Regions from separate parts of the Alteromonas sp. S015 genome, predicted to be linked through region 2. Evidence: predicted binding sites of a transcription regulator. Region 2 holds the regulator's gene; the other holds the start of a gene.
What was found. The regulator LexA, encoded in region 2, represses DNA repair genes until DNA is damaged. The targets are predictions, from matches to a motif close to TACTGTATNNNNATACAGTA.

Region 1: a site for LexA is predicted at 2,234-2,253, ahead of recN (DNA repair protein RecN). Genes of this name have one in related genera too.

Annotation. Positions count from the first base shown of each region.
Region 1 covers NZ_JAZETO010000001.1:546,170-554,557, reverse strand. The annotation lists gene V7R42_RS02335 (outer membrane protein assembly factor BamE) at 27-383, opposite strand; gene recN (DNA repair protein RecN) at 508-2,193, opposite strand; gene dps (DNA starvation/stationary phase protection protein Dps) at 2,616-3,125, opposite strand; gene nadK (NAD(+) kinase) at 3,386-4,261, opposite strand; gene V7R42_RS02315 (fatty acid cis/trans isomerase) at 4,352-6,694, opposite strand; gene V7R42_RS02310 (iron-containing alcohol dehydrogenase) at 6,952-8,139, shown strand; gene V7R42_RS02305 (3-hydroxybutyrate dehydrogenase) at 8,242-8,388, opposite strand, start outside.
Region 2 covers NZ_JAZETO010000003.1:138,116-146,503, forward strand. The annotation lists gene plsB (glycerol-3-phosphate 1-O-acyltransferase PlsB) at 1-2,010, opposite strand, end outside; gene V7R42_RS07055 (sensor domain-containing diguanylate cyclase) at 2,281-4,563, shown strand; gene V7R42_RS07060 (hypothetical protein) at 4,545-4,958, opposite strand; gene lexA (transcriptional repressor LexA) at 5,199-5,825, shown strand; gene coxB (cytochrome c oxidase subunit II) at 6,407-7,570, shown strand; gene ctaD (cytochrome c oxidase subunit I) at 7,580-8,388, shown strand, end outside.

The sequences.
Region 1 (8,388 bases), on a different contig from region 2:
CGAGAAACGCTACCTTTTAGACAAAATTAGTTATCAAGCGGTGTATTGAAGTCTTCAGATAACTCGAAGTCACCTTCAACCGTTGTCACTTTGTTGTCTACAAAGTTAATCACCATTTGCTTTTGAAAATCTTCACCACGCTTTTTCATACCGCGTTTCATATCGTAAACGTAGTACCAAGTGTCATCGTCGAATGAGTCTTGAACAACAGGGTTACCTAGTACATAAATAACTTGTTCTTTTGTCATTCCAACGCGCAGCTTTTCCACATCTCTTTGATCAAGGAAGTTTCCTTGAGGAACGTCGATTCGATAAATCCAGTTCGAGCAAGCGGTTGATGTTAGTGTGATACCAAGAATTACTAATAGGTGTTGCAACTTCATGCGTTAATTTGTCCAGTATTGCCTTTGTTAGTGTCAATGAACTTCGCTAAAGCGAATTTCGAGACTGTTTTATTGCAAGCGCGAAAGCATGCTACATTGACAACTATGACCAATCAACTGCATTTTAGTTCGATGCTGCGCTTTTAAGCAGTTCTTTTGCATTCGCTAGCGCCGATTTGGTTACTTTATCACCGGCTAATAGTCTTGCAAGCTCATCGATCCTGTCTTGCTTAGTCAGCGCCAACATCTGGGTTTCAGTACTTTCCCCGTCGGTAAGCTTGGTAACAAACAATTGATTATGTGCCTGTGCCGCTACTTGAGGTAGATGGGTAACACACATTACTTGCGATTGTTTACCTAATTTACGTAAAAGCCCGCCAACGATTGATGCTGTTGGGCCGCTAATGCCCGTATCGACTTCATCGAAAATCATAGTAGGGGTAGCGTGATGGCCGCTCGCGATAACCTGAATAGCCAGTCCTATACGAGAAAGTTCACCACCTGATACGACTTTTTCTAATTTGTCTGCATCTTGACCAGGGTTGGTAGACACTTTAAATTCTACGGTATCTAGACCTGTGCTCACCAGCTTCTTAAGTTCGTCGTATTGAATCTGAATATCCACTTTTGCGTGGGGCATATTCATTTGGCGAATTTGCACTTCAATATCTTCGCTTAGCTTACCAGCAGCACGTTGCCTGCTCTCAGAAAGCGCTTTGGTCGCGGTTAAATACGTTGCTCGTGCTTCTTCTACTTCGCCTTCAAGCGTACCTAACAGTGTTTCCTGTTCCGATAAAGCATTGAATTCGGCGGCTAGCTCTTGGTGATGCTGATAAAGTCCTTCTGGCATCACAGTATGTTTACGGGCAAGTTCCATCGCCTTCGCATAGCGCGCCTCAACTTGCTGTAAGCGAAGTGGATCGATCTCTAAGTGGTCGCAGTAGCTACGTAGCTCTCCTGCCGCTTCTTCTACTTGAATTGCTGCATCATTAAGCATTGCAATGATTGGCGTTAAACTAGCGTCGTGCGCCTCTAATTCGCCTAAACGTTCAATACTGCTTTGTATAACTGACAGTGCGTTGCCTTCATCGCTTTCATATAAATTGTATACGCTGGTCTGTGCTTGCTCTAAAAGGCTTTGCCCGTTACTCAGGCGTTTGTGCTCTATTTCTAACTCTTCAAATTCACCCTCTTCAATGGCGAATTCATCAAGTTCTTGAACCTGATAAGTTAACAGCTGAATTCTGTCTTCACGCTGCTGGGCTTGTTCTTGAAGCGCCTTTAACGTGCGCTGTTTATCGCGCCAAAGAGAGTAGGTTTCTCTCACTTGCGCTAACAGTTCTTCGTGCTTTGCGTAACCATCAACTAATTCCCTTTGATGGTCTTCTTTCAGCAACTGTAGGTGGGTATTTTGACCGTGAATAGCCAACAAAAACTGGCCTAAGCCTTTAAGCTGCTGAAGTGAAGCGGGAATACCGTTGATAAAAGCTTTTGAACGGCCTTCTTTTGAAATAACTCTGCGAATAAAGCAGCTATTTTCATCTTCGTCTGAGGTGAGCTCGTGTTCGTCGAGAAAGGCTTTAGCTAATGTATTTCCGTTTAAAGAAAAGTGAGCAATGATCTCTGCTTTTGAACTACCTTTTCGCACCGCATTGGCATCAGCGCGCTCGCCTAAGCACAAGCTTAAAGCATCAATAGCAATGGATTTACCTGCACCGGTTTCACCGGTTATAGCAGTTAAGCCGTTTTCCAGTTGAACTGATAATTGTTTTACAACAGCAAAATTAGAAATAGAAAGATGCGCTAACATAACCACACTCGAAAAAGTTGAACATGATGATATATACAGTAACTGATAATATATACAGTATTTTTGTTGTGTAAAGTTAAGTCGCAAAATATTTATCTAAAAATAACTGGTGTCGATAATAAATTACATGAAATCAATTGCATAGATTTTTTATTGTAAAGGTGAGTTATGAGTAACCTATATTTGCATTCGACTTGGAGGGGTAATTTAAAGAGGCTGTGTAGGTTGAAAGTACAGTAGTGAAGTGCTCCTATGATAGTAAATCGAATTCTTGAATATATGCTGAGTAGTTTGCCGTTCTAATTACCTTTGGTTTTAGTTAGACAAACAGTAAAGAGGAGAGCCGAAGCTCTCCCTAACATTACAACTCTAATCTATTGCAGATAGTTCGGATTGCAATCTGCAAACACATTAGTCATATTCTATTGCTGCAGCTCGCCGCTACCAGATTCAATGTGCGCACGCACGAACCATTGGAACTGTTCTAAATCGGCTAGTTGACCGGTAACCATATCTTCCGATACTGGGTCAATCTCACCTAAGAGCTCAAGCGCTTTTCTATGGTCACCGTTTACACCATCATACACTGCATCCAGCGCTTTAAGGTGGTCAAGTACTAAGCCTTTACCCAGCTCATAATCGCTCCAGCTGCGACCTTCAACAATGGCTTTAGGCGTGCCTTTTGGTACGCCACCTAATGTTGCGATACGTTCGGCAATGGTGTCGGTCATTTCGCGTACCGCATCTACCTGCGGATCCAACATCTCATGCACACCGATAAAATTCGGGCCTACTACATTCCAATGAATGTGTTTCAGCGTTAACTGTAAATCTAATAGTGCAACCAATCGCTGATCCAATACCTTAATTGTTTTGGCAGCTGCATCGTTATCCATTCCAGGGGCTGTAAATTTGATATTGGTGTTACTCATGATATCTCCTATTGAATGCAAACAAGTCAGCGAGATGCGAAACATCATTTAGGCCAAATAACAAAGGCCTTGTGCTGACGACTTGTTGTAATAGGTGCAACAGGTATGCCGAAATCTTATATTTCTATAAGTCTTGGTTTTCGTTGAGGAAATTAGAGAAGATTAAAAAATCTTTATTTTTCAATCCTGTAGCGAATAAGAAAATGCTACAGGCTTATGTAATAAATGCACGTGTAACTAACTAAATGGAGCAGGTTGGGTTAATAAAGTTTACTACCCCAACCTAACTTTTTACGAAGTACATTGAAGTAACTGTAGCCTTTGGGGTGAACAAGATAGAGCTTGTCTACGCTCTTGCTTATGCGAATTTCATCGCCAGGTAGTACGGGCAGAACAATATGGCTATCGCAACTCACTTGTAACGAGTCACTGTTTACCTTTGATACTTTCATCGATACCTGACTGTCAGCATCAACAACAATTGGCCGGCTGCTCAGAGTGTGAGGAAACATGGGGACTAACGTAAGCGCATCTAGCTTAGGCATTATAATAGGGCCGCCTGCTGATAGAGAGTAAGCCGTTGAACCTGTGGGTGTGGCCACTATTAACCCGTCACTGCGCTGGCTGAATACAAATTGCTCATCGATATAAATTTCAAATTCCATCATATGGGCAACTTTACCGTGGTGAAGCACCACTTCGTTTACAGCAGAGTTGTTACTTTTAAGCTTTTCGTGTCGATAAACTTCTACTTCAAGTAAGAAGCGCTCTTCTACCACGCATTCACCGTTAAAGATAAGGTCAAGTTGTTGAACAATATCATCGGGGTGGATATCTGTTAAAAAGCCGAGGTTCCCTCGGTTTACGCCGACAACATGAATGTCAAAACGAGCAAGCACACGCGCAGCACCAAGCATACTGCCGTCACCGCCTACCACAACGGCAAGGTCAGCCTCTTTGCCAATAGTGACAAGGTTACAGCTTTTAAAGTTCTCGGTTTCAAGCTCTTCAGCAATACTTTCTTCAACCAATAATTTACAGCCTTTTGCCAATAAATATTCGGCAAGAATGTTCAGGCTGTCGTGAGTTGCAGCGTGCTGAGGTTTTCCAATTAAAGCAACGGTTTGATAGGGCATGGAATGCTAATGTCCTTTCATTTCCAATGGTTGGACATTAGCACAGGTTTTTTGCAAAAGAAAAGCGTAAAACGCTACACAACAAAAGGTTTAGCGATCTTCCAGGCGATTATAGTCGAGAAGACCGCCTTCAATAGGATAGCGCTCGCTAGACCATTGCATTAATTTATCACTAAACGCCCAAAAATCAGGGTTGGTTCGGCGCATGCCAACATCGTCGAGCAGGGCTTTGTAATCGGCTTCGCTTTTAATGGATTTAAGCTTCTCAATCGAAGACGTTATCTCTGAGGTATTGATATACCAGAATGCGTCAGGGTAACTGCCCAACAAACCATGAACTAGCGTGATTGAATCTTTAGAAGGCTCCCTGTTTTCCTCTTCTTCAAATAGGCTATTTACATTGTAATGCGCGCTATTTCTAAGGGCAGTGAATACATCAATGTTGTCTGGGTTTTTGTCGTCTTGAATCACAATCATGGTAGTTTCGGGCATCAACGTCGCTTGTTGAGCAGGAAGTGAATCTAAGCGCTCTAATGCTTCGAGCTGTTCAGCTGATAGCAAACGTTTATTGTAAGTTGAGGCATTCGGTTGAACCTTAGCCAAGTATTGCGATAACAATTGATAAAGTTCTTGTTGAGGATTATCTGTTTCGAACGCTATGCCAGAAGGTTGTTCGAAACTGTTGATATCACCTTCCAAATAATCGGTAAGTTCAGGGCTTGCGTTTTGATACCAATCGTCAAGAAGGTCATGGCGGGTAGTTGGAGGAAGTAGATTAAGGAAGTTCGATTCACCTTCCATGCGTAAGAAATCCATATATAAACGGGTCAATAACTGATGGCCATAATTGCCGTAAACATCAAAGCCAGCAACAAGCAAATAGTGAATACGCTCTAACAAGGCATAGTCAATCACCCATGCCGTTTTGGTCGGCTTGCCAATCATTCCTTTCGCTACAGTGGCGTTATCGAAATGACGAAATACAGTCAAGCTGGCATTGGTATTACCGCCGTCGCCATCCCAAATGCTCGACAAATTCAGGTGCGCTCCGTCTTCAAATTCACTGTTTAAAAAGGCCGATCTTGCACGCATATAGTCGCCTTGGCGCTTTGCGTATTTAACCCAGTTTACCGCAAGGGCTGAGCTATCTTTTTCAGCCGGAAGGTGAAGGTTTTCCCTTTGAACAGTGTAAAAAGCATTCACTTTTTCAGATGCAGCAATGTCTGGGTCGACAAAGAACACCCAGAATCGATCGTTAATCACGTTTAGCGCGACTTGGCCTCTGCACACGGGACCTTTGATATAACCCATAATGGTGTTTTGCGCGCGCTCAAGCATAAATCGATAACGACTTTCTACTGGCAATAAGGTAAAGGCCGTTAATGGGTTGGCCGCCACCTGGGGTTTGTATGATGGCAATGTTTCTACAGAAAAGTCGGCGTCAACAAACCAAGTTTGCCATTTATCTAAAAGATCCTTGTTAATGGCGTAAGCCTGATGTGTTTTGCTCACAATCGTGGAATGCACAGGCTGCAATCGATAATAAACGCGCTCGACCTCGGGATCGTCGAAGGGTCTGCGAGTAGCAATAATATCTAACGTTTGTCCTGGCGGAGTGCGCGAGCGTACTAGATTAAAAAACTGAGGCGTTTTACCTTTTTCTGAAGTATCTTCGAAATAAAGGTGAGACGTAAACAAGTGTTCATAAATATAACGTGCGGAAAGTTGCATCTTGTTGCTTTCACCATTAAGCCACGTCTCCAATTCAGAAACTTTTTCCTGATGCTTTTTTGCAAGCGATTTAGGTGAAGGTAACTGCGCACCATGGTTTAACCACTGAATGAGTGTAGTGTGCTCTGCGTCCGACAGGGCTGGCAGTGCGTAGGGCATGCCTCCCAAGGGCTGGCCTGCTATATACTTGCCCATTTCATCTATTGTGGGGCATTGGTTTTGTCGGTTTAAGCTTATATCGAAACCGTCACCTAAATGAGCGGTATTGGGTAAAGGGTGCTGTTTTTTTAGCAAAAGCATTTGCGCTAACACCGAAGATTGTGTTGGCGAACTGTTATTATCTTCTTTTATTGGCAGTACATCGAAAAAGCCACGCTCGCGCCATCCATCCACGCCGTGAGCGTCGAGAAACATTCTGTTTGGCTGGGCAGCGGTAAGGCGCGTACCTTCATATACTTTTTCTTTGCTTGCCCCACGTGCAATACCTTCTGGAGATGTCATTTTGAGCTGGCATGGCGCATCATAACAGGCGTGGCATACCACACAGCGTTGCGTTAAAACTGGGTTTACTTGTGTATCAAAGAAATTGTCGGGCAAACTTTCCATGGCAGGCATGGCATCACTTGAGGAAAGTAAAGGTGCATCAGGTTTCGGCCATTGCCAGATAGCTAAAGCGATAATTGCTATAAGCAATGAAGTTATACCGAATTTTTTCATAGTATCAGTCCAGAAGATAGTCTCGCCTAGTCTATCATTCATTTCAGGTAGGGGGATGTTATAAATACTGAAAAACATGACTTCGCTGTAGCATTAGCACATCTACTACTAAGCATTTACTCATCAATAAATGCGCAGGAAGCACTGTGCTTTCATTTTACACCTTAGAATAAAACACAGAATCAGAGGAATAACATTATTTTTACATTGTCATTGCTTTGGGCGTTGTACTAGGTATGCTGATGAAAAGAATTCGCAGCGAGGGAAACATGTCTCATCAAATTATTCTGCCAAGAGTGATGCACATAGGGAAAGGGGCGAGTCAGCGGGTTGCTGAAACGCTAAAAGGACTCAACTGCCGTAAACCTTTACTGGTTACCGATAAAGTTATGGTCGAGTTGGGATATAGTGCTGCCATAGTGCAAATGCTGGAAGAGGCAGGAATAAGCGCCGATGTATTTTCAGATACAGTGCCAGAGCCCACGGTGAGGTCTATTTATCGCGGTGTGGATGCGTTCAAAACCCACGCTTATGACAGCATCATTGCTTTAGGTGGTGGAAGCCCCATCGATAGCGCAAAAGCCATCGCTATTTTGGGTAAGTACGGCGGCGAAATGCGAGACTACAAATTCCCTCGGGTTGTAGATGAAGCGGGGCTACCAATTATCGCCATTCCCACAACAGCGGGAACGGGTTCGGAAGCAACCCGGTTTACCATTATCACTGACGAAGATACCACCGAAAAAATGTTGTGCGTTGGTTTAGGGTTCATGCCAACGGCAGCCTTGGTCGATTACTCGTTAACGCAAAGCTTACCTGCCCGCGTAACAGCTGATACAGGCATTGATGCGCTCACTCACGCTATTGAAGCATTTGTAAGCCGCAAAGCTAATCTTTACAGTGATGCACAGGCGTTATCAGCCATGGCATTAATTGCGCCTAATCTGCGTATGGTATTTGCAGACCCAACAAATGAAACGGCGAGAGAGTCAATGATGCTGGGCTCAACGCTCGCGGGCATTGCTTTTTCAAACGCCTCAGTGGCCCTTGTTCATGGAATGAGCCGACCCATAGGCGCTGCTTTTCATGTGCCCCACGGCTTGTCGAATGCCATGTTGTTGCCCGCGGTTACTGCCTTTTCTATTCCAAGTGCATCAGTGCGTTATGCACAATGTAGTCGCGCCATGGGTGTTGCTACGCAAAGTGACTCTGATGAGGTGGCGAATCAAAAGCTTATCAACGAACTAAAAGCGCTTAATGCAGATTTGCAGGTGCCTACGCCTGCCGACTTCGGTATTGATAAAGAGGCATTTTTTGCATCGACTTCAACAATGGCAGAACAAGCTTTGGCATCAGGTTCTCCCGGTAATAATCCTCGCGTACCTAACATTGACGAAATGGTGGCTATTTATGTTTCGCTTTGGGAGTAACGCTTTTGCGAAAACACTAAATGAAAAAAGACTGCTTATTGCAGTCTTTTTTATGTGAATAGAAATATTGTGTAGAAAGCTAAGCGTTAAATAGCTTGCGGGTTATCGAGCCGTCCAGCCCCCATCAAGTACCATAGCTTGCCCTGTTATATTGCGAGCACTGGGCGACATTAAGAAGTTTGCGGTATCTGCAAGTTCTTCAACGCTAACAAATTGCTTTTTAGGCATGGGTTCTAACATTATTTTTGT
Region 2 (8,388 bases):
ATCAGTATGTGCCAGCGCTTCGTCTTGAGTTAGGTGTAAGAACAGCTCTTTTTGCAGCAAGGGATAAAGTGCTGCAATAAGCTGAAAAATATTGTTCTTGGTGGTGCCTTTTTTAGCGAAAATAGAGGCCATGATAAGACCAGGAATGGCAAACAAGTGCAAAATGTTGTTGCGATAATAGGTCAGGTAAACCGCTGATTTAGGCTGAGGACTGATCAAGCGGCCATAATCATCCTCTTTTACCTCAAAGCGACCGAGTTTCAGTGTATCGCGTAGCAAGTCTTCTGCCGACACGTCTGGAATGGTGGCATCATCACTAAATGGCACCGCCTTAAATAACTCCATGAAATCGCCCATGGCTTGATTAAGTTCGGTTTCGCTCATGGTCTGTCTTTTAGACGACAATAGGCACAACGAGGCCAAAGCCATACCGTTAAGCGCTGCCGCACGGTTAATACGCGTCATAACATTGTTAGCCAATTCATTAACGGCAGGCGTTAACCAAGCGGGTTTTTTCTCTGGCTCGGCGTCGCGACAATCTCGCCAATTTGGCACGTGACTTTCAAGGAATTGATTAAGTGCAATGGGTTCTCCAAAGTTTACGTAACCGTGACCATAATTCTTGAGTTTGCGAATAGCTGAAAACACTTGGAGGTTAGATTCTTTTTTCTTCTTAGAGCCCTTGAGTTCGTTCAAATAGCTCTTCACTTCCATTACGTTCTCATAGCCGATGTAAACAGGCACAATGCTAACGGGGCGATTAACGCCTTTAAGCATAGCCTGAATAGTCATAGCCAACATACCGGTTTTAGGCGGTATTAAACGGCCAGTACGGCTACGGCCACCTTCAGGGTAGTATTTTACCGAATAACCCTTGTTAAACAGCAGTTCCAAGTATTCCCTGAAAACAGCGGTGTATAGCTTATTACCCGCAAAACTTCGGCGCAGGAAGAACGCACCTCCACGGCGGAATACTTTGCCTACAGGCCAAAAGTTAAGATTGATACCCGCTGCAATATGCGGCGTCACCATACCTTCGTGATAAATCACGTAGGTCAATAACAAGTAGTCCATGTGACTGCGATGGCACGGTACATAAATGATTTCATGACCATTGGCAGCCAGCTCGCGTATGCGGTCGGCGTGGCCTACACTAATGCCGTTATAGATTTTGTTCCAAATACGCGTCAGCAGTCTGTCGCCAAAGCGGATAAGACCCTCACGATAATCTGCAGCGATTTCTGTGATATAACTCTGCGCCGTTTCCTTTGCTTTTTCATGAGAAACTTTTTTGCTCCTCGACTCTTCAGCTATGGCTCGACGCACTGCATCTGAGCCCAGAACGCTATTATTAAGTTCTTGACGCTCTAGCAATGTTGGGCCCGTCATACTCTGACGCTTACGCTGAAAGTGAGTACTTGCTACTCGTACAAGCTTATGCGCAATGCTTTGATCGCTACCATGCTGATTTGACATCGCGCGTGCTGATACCGCTTTAGAATAATTGATAAAGTTATCACGCCCTAAAAAAAGCACGATAAAAAGTTTACGCAGCCAACTTGGAGCGGCTTTATCAGCAATTAAATCGCTTAACCCTGGGTTACCACGCCCTGGAGCTCGGCCCCACGTCACGTAAACCGGAACCACCTGTAGATCGAGGTTTTCATGATCTCTATGCAAGTGAAAAAGGTCAGTGAAGACCTCTTCAATTCCCGTATCTTTGGCTGATGAGCGAAAAAGAGGCTGGGTTTTACGTAAAAACAGCGTCGAAGAGTATTCTCGCCCTGCCAGTGTGAGCGTATCTGTTGGACTTGGTAAACCTAGTGCCTCAGTCGACATTCTCAATGCAAGCTGATCTGTCACAGAGTTTGCGGGAAGTAAATAAACAATAGGTTTGTTTTTATCTATCCCTAATTCGGTTTCAACGTTAACTGGAATACTGTGTGCTTTGACCAGTAACTTAACAGGATAATGAAATACCGACAGAAGGGCTTTTCGCATCCACGACATGAATTATGTAATCCTATGAATAAAAAACGGGGGAAGTGTAACACAATCGCATCACAATCTCGCGACAAGCCAATATCGTCGCTTTTCATGCTGTACTGACTCCATGCTGAGCTGGAAGTTCAAGAATATCAGTGTCTCTTCTTCAGGTTAGTGTTGGTTAGACGAGAGCTTGTCTAAACGATTGGTAATGCGACATTAGCATTATTCATATTGCGATAAGCGAAGTCAGTTACTACTTTTATAAAAGTTAACAGTTGTGGGCAAGTAGCAGTGGATGATAAAAATCGCCTAAAGATAATTGACGAGTTTATACTCAACAATGAGGTACCATTAGATCTCAACGACCTTATGGTCTTGTTAGCAGGCGCATACAAAATGCCTATTGCCCTAATTGGCATTGTGGGGGAATTTGATGAAGTATTTAAAGCGCGATTTGGAACATCACTTAATAAAGTAAGCAGAGAGCATGGGTTCTGTGGTCATGTTGTGCAAGAGCGTAAACAATTCGTCATTAACAATGCCCGTGAAGACGCCAGATTTCTAAATAATCCACTGGTGACAGGTGAACCACACATCTGCTTTTATGCAGGAACACCAATTGAAATTAATGGTCAGGTTATCGGTGCTGTATGTTTAATCGATACTGTCCCCCGAGAAATCGATGAACAATTTCTAGAAGTCCTGAATAGAATTGGCGCGCTTGTCAGCCAACACATTTCTCTCTCAAAGGAGCATGAAGTACTAAAGCGTGAGCATGGCTTAATTGAAAAATCTCCTATTGTGCTGGCGACATGGCGAAATACAACGTCGCTAAAATTGGTTCATATCTCTAAAAACAGCGAGCGTGTTCTGGGTATAGCAGCGCATGATTTACTTAGCGGCACTGTAGAATTTAGCGACGTATTAACAGAAGACGCTGAGAGCGATTTTACATTTGCCATGCAGGCGCACATGGAAGGCGTAGAAACCCATACCTGTAGGCTTCAAATAGCAACGCCCACGCGGACCATTTGGGTAAGTATGATCTCTACTGCCAGTTTCCGAGAAGACGGTATGCTCTACTCGGTTCAAGCGTTTTTATTTGACACTAGCGACCAGAAATATGTGGAGGACAAACTTAATAAAACAAACCAGCGCATGCGGCTCTTATTGGAGGCCTCTGAATTGGGTACGTGGGATTGGAACTTGGCCGCTGATGTAAACCAAGTCAATAAACGTTGGTGTGACATCGTCGGTCTTGAATATGAGTACTATGACACCAGCTCTCGCTTTTTCAGACAGTTAATTCACCCTGCGGACTATGTAAAAGTAGAAAAGCAATTAAATGAGCACATTACTGGTAAGAGCAAAGTTTTTAATACGACTTTTCGCATGAAACATACTAACGGCTCATGGGTGTGGGTTGAAAGTTATGGAAAAACCGTCGAATCTGACAGTATGGGTAAGGCTATTCGACTTGCCGGCATTCATCGCGACATTACGCAAAGAATGGAAAGCGAACTTCATGAGAGAAAGAAAACCCAGCTTCTACAGTTTATTAACAAAACCCGCGCTTCCTACCTCCAAAATAATGATCTAACCATGGCCTGCCAAACCGTATTGTCCGAGCTTATTGATATTTCAGATAGTCAGTTTGCGTTTGTAGGGCAAATGAAAGCTGAAGGTAATGCATCGAGGCTGTTTATTCACGCGATTTCGGAAATAGTGTGGGACACCAGCAGCTTCACGCAATATAACGAGTACAAAAAGCGAAACTTGTATTTCGATAGCTTTGATAACCTTTTCGGTACCACAATTTTAACCGGTGAAGTTACGATAAGTAATACTTCAGGGAGTCATCCAAACTCAAAAGGAGTGCCGAAAGGCCATCCTCGCATTAGTCGATTTTTAGGGCTGCCGATTAAGGTCAAAGATAGAGTGGTGGGCATGATTGGTTTAGCCAATAAATTTGAGCCCTACACCATTGAGGATGCAAAGTTTTTACAGCCTCTATTAGATGCACTAGCGGGGCTTTTCTATGCAGTAGAACTAGAGGATGCACGCGCAATAGCTGAAGAGAAGTTGCGAAAGCTGGCCATGACTGATTCGCTGACGGGGCTGTTTAATCGGCGAGCATTTGTTGATAAATGTCATCAGCTTTCTACACAAAGTAATAGAGTAAGCGTAGCAGTAATCGATATAGACCACTTTAAGGAAGTTAATGACACTTATGGACATGATGCAGGAGACCAAGCATTAATTTCAGTAGCCCACCTCATAGAAGAATATTATGTGGAGCCAGATATTGTTTCTCGTCTTGGGGGCGAAGAGTTTGCGATAGTGGCAATTTCCGACAACAAAAAAGACGAAGAAAGACGCTTTAACAAACTTCGAGAGGCTGTTGAAAAAACAGAAGTAAAATACAAAACAGACACGATATCCGTAACGATAAGCATCGGAGCAGTCTTTGCTGAGGACAGTTTGAACGTTGACTTTAGTGGATTGCTTTCCAAGGCCGATAAACTGCTATATACGGCGAAAAAGAATGGTCGAAATCAAGTTATTCTAGAGTGACGAGCGCTTAAGGTTGCTATCCCAGCACCAAGTTTTGCCGCTGATTCATATGCTTCTTTTGTGTGCTCTGGGAACTGTAGCGACGCACCACGGTGCCCAATTGAAAAATCTGTTCTATAAAAAGGGCCTTCACTACATTGTTGTAGTGCACTTTTCAGCTCTCCATCATCTATGTCTTCTGCGAGAAAAGAGGGGCGCGCGCCTATCTGTAAATTCGCGGCCTGTCCTGCGGGTACCTGAACAATTACAGGCACTTCAACTGTTTCAACTACGGTTACTGTGTTTTCGACAACCACCTGCTTCTCTACCTCGACCACTTCTACCGAGTCGTCATCACACGCTGGTAACAATAGAGCGCCGACAAATATTGGGAATATTTTTTTAGTTAATATCATAAATTTTGCATTGTAATTAATGAATTAAGGTTTACCTGTAGGGTAATTAACATCAGCCCAAAATTACGCTAAGCGTTGTGCATGTCGGTTTCGTGATAATGGTGTTACGAATTTGCTACATTCCTAATCAAAAATAAAGCGTGTCAAAACCACCCAACGCTTCTCTCTCAAGGTTTACTACTTGTTATTTGTTTTTAGGTGTATATACTTACAGGAACTGTATGAACAGACAGGTCTTTTATGCGCCCACTCACAGCTCGACAAACTGAAGTTTTAGAACTTATCAAAACAACCATGCAAGAAACGGGAATGCCGCCTACTCGCGCAGAAATTGCGCGTCAGCTTGGTTTTCGCTCTGCCAATGCTGCAGAAGAACATTTGAAAGCATTGGCGCGTAAAGGCGTAATTGAAATTTTGCCGGGTACCTCACGGGGTATTAAACTGAATATCCCCCTTGATAACGACATTCCAGAAGAAGAAGGTCTGCCGTTAATTGGACGTGTAGCAGCGGGTGAGCCAATTTTGGCACAGGAGCACGTAGAGTCGCACTATAAGGTTGACCCTGCTCTGTTCCAACCTCAAGCTGACTTCTTGCTGCGTGTTAACGGCATGAGTATGAAAGATATTGGTATTTTAGATGGTGATCTTCTTGCTGTGCATCGGACCACAGATGTGCACAATGGCCAAGTCGTTGTGGCGCGCGTGGACGAAGACGTTACGGTAAAGCGTTTAGAGAAACGCGGTCGCGAAGTATTACTTCATGCCGAAAACGAAGAATTTGCACCTATAAGGGTTGACCTTGCCAACGAGCCTTTTGCTATTGAAGGTATAGCAGTCGGTGTTATAAGAAACGCAGACTGGATGTAAGGTTTTAGCTACTTCAACGAAAAGCGGCACACTAGCCGCTTTTTTTATGCCTTTTGTTCCTATATTTCTGTCGGTTTTATTAAGTTAGGGTCGCTTATTGAGTTTTCTAACCTTGAAACACAGAATAAACACTACGTGACATATCAAGGTTATTCTGGCTGTGAATGAACGACTGTATACGCATTTATTATTTTAAGGTTTGTTTGAAAATAATTATTGCTAGCGTGTTAGTCGTTGATTTTACATTCAAATGAGTGCGCGTAATTCCTAGCGTGTTGTTCAAAATGTGCGTTTGATTTTACCCATTCCCAACATGTGTCTCACTCCACATCTATTCAAAACGTAACGTATGGCTGCCATATGAAATGATTAAAAATTGAACGCTTCGTTAAATTTTTAACAGAAAAGACTAGACGGCACGGCATTATTGCGCAATTCTTATACAAAGATTAACAAAATAATAACAATGACCCTAAATTTGTTTTACAAGTTGAAGTGGTGGGTCAATCGTTCGCAAACCATTTGGTAGGACATCGCGCAAACTTATCAGCGTTTTGGCCTAGCCATTACGGAGGTGCTGAGTGAAACAATTAACGACCGTCTTCGCAAAATGGTGTTTGAGTATACCATTTTTGCTAATTTCTCCTTTGCTTTTCGCGCAAGAAGCCAGTGAAGAAGCTTCTTCACTTAACTTAAGACGCGGTGCTACTGACATCAGTGGGCAGGTTTACGATCTTCATATGCTGATGTTCTTTATATGCGTTGGCATCGCCGTTGTAGTATTTGGGGTTATGTTCGCCTCAATGTATTTGCACAGAAAGTCTCGCGGCGCGAAGCCAGCCAATTTTCACGAGAACGTGAAAGTAGAAATTGCTTGGACCGTTATTCCTTTTCTTATCCTTATCTTTATGGCTGTGCCAGCAGCGAACACCCTTATCGCGATGGAAGATACGTCTGAGCCTGACATGACTGTGTTAGTCACGGGCTCTCAGTGGAAATGGCACTATAAGTATATGGATAGCGACGTAGAGTTTTATTCTTTGCTCGCCACTCAACGCGAGCAAATTGAGAACAAATTCCAAAAAACAGACAACTACTTACTGGAAGTTGACCGCCCATTAGTCATTCCTACAGGTAAAAAAGTACGTTTTCTTATTACCTCTGACGACGTTATCCACTCTTGGTGGGTTCCTGACTTTGCCGTGAAAAAAGATGCGAACCCCGGTTTTATTAACGAGTCTTGGGCCAAGGTGAATGAACCTGGTATTTATCGCGGGCAGTGCGCAGAGCTTTGTGGCAAAGACCATGGCTATATGCCAGTTGTGGTGATTGCCAAAGAGCCCGCTGAGTTTGACAAGTGGATGGGCGAACAAGAAGAAATTGTTCGTAAAGCAAAAGAAGAAGAGCAGCGTCTGCTTTCTATGAATATGTCTATGGATGAACTCATGAAAGTTGGCGAGCGTGTTTACAACACAACGTGTGCAGCGTGCCATATGCCTAATGGCGAAGGTCTACCTGGCGTATTCCCAGCCCTAAAAGGTAGCAAAATGGCATTGGAAGACCAGCAAGGCCACATTGATATTGTACTTCACGGTAAGGCGGGTACGGCAATGCAGGCGTTTAGCAAAATGCTTAGTCTTAAAGAAATTGCTGCGGTTGTCACTTACGAGCGCAACGCCTGGGGCAACAACACTGGCGATATGGTTCAAGCGAAAGATGTCAACGCAGTGGCAAACGGAAATTAGGAGCAGACAATGAGCAAAGCAACTGAAGTTATATCGACAGATACCTCTGCGCCTCACCGTGCTCAAGTACATGGCGGTCACGTGCATGATGATCATGAACACCACGACCATATTCCTAAAGGCATAACGCGCTGGTTGTTTACCACTAACCATAAAGACATAGGCACACTGTATCTGTGGTTTGCTTTCATAATGTTTTTGGTTGGCGGTGCAATGGCCATGGTGATCCGGGCGGAACTATTCCAACCTGGCTTACAGATAGTAGATCCAAACTTCTTTAACCAAATGACCACAGTACACGGGCTTATCATGGTATTTGGCGCAGTAATGCCCGCCTTTACTGGGCTTGCGAACTGGCTAATTCCAATGATGATTGGCGCGCCCGACATGGCGTTGCCGCGCATGAACAACTGGAGCTTCTGGATTTTACCCGGCGCTTTTTTGATTCTGCTTAGCTCGCTCTTTATGGAAGGTGGCGGCCCAGCTTTCGGTTGGACTTTCTACGCGCCACTTTCAACAACCTATAGCGGCGATTCGACTGCATTATTCGTATTCTCCGTTCACATAATGGGTATTTCATCCATCATGGGGGCAATCAACGTAATTGTGACCATCTTTAACATGCGTGCGCCAGGCATGACCTGGATGAAAATGCCACTGTTTGTTTGGACGTGGCTTATCACAGCATTTTTACTTATTGCTGTTATGCCGGTGCTCGCGGGTGCGGTCACCATGGTGTTAACCGACAAGTTCTTTGGTACAAGCTTTTTTGATGCTGCTGGTGGCGGCGATCCTGTTATGTTCCAGCATATTTTCTG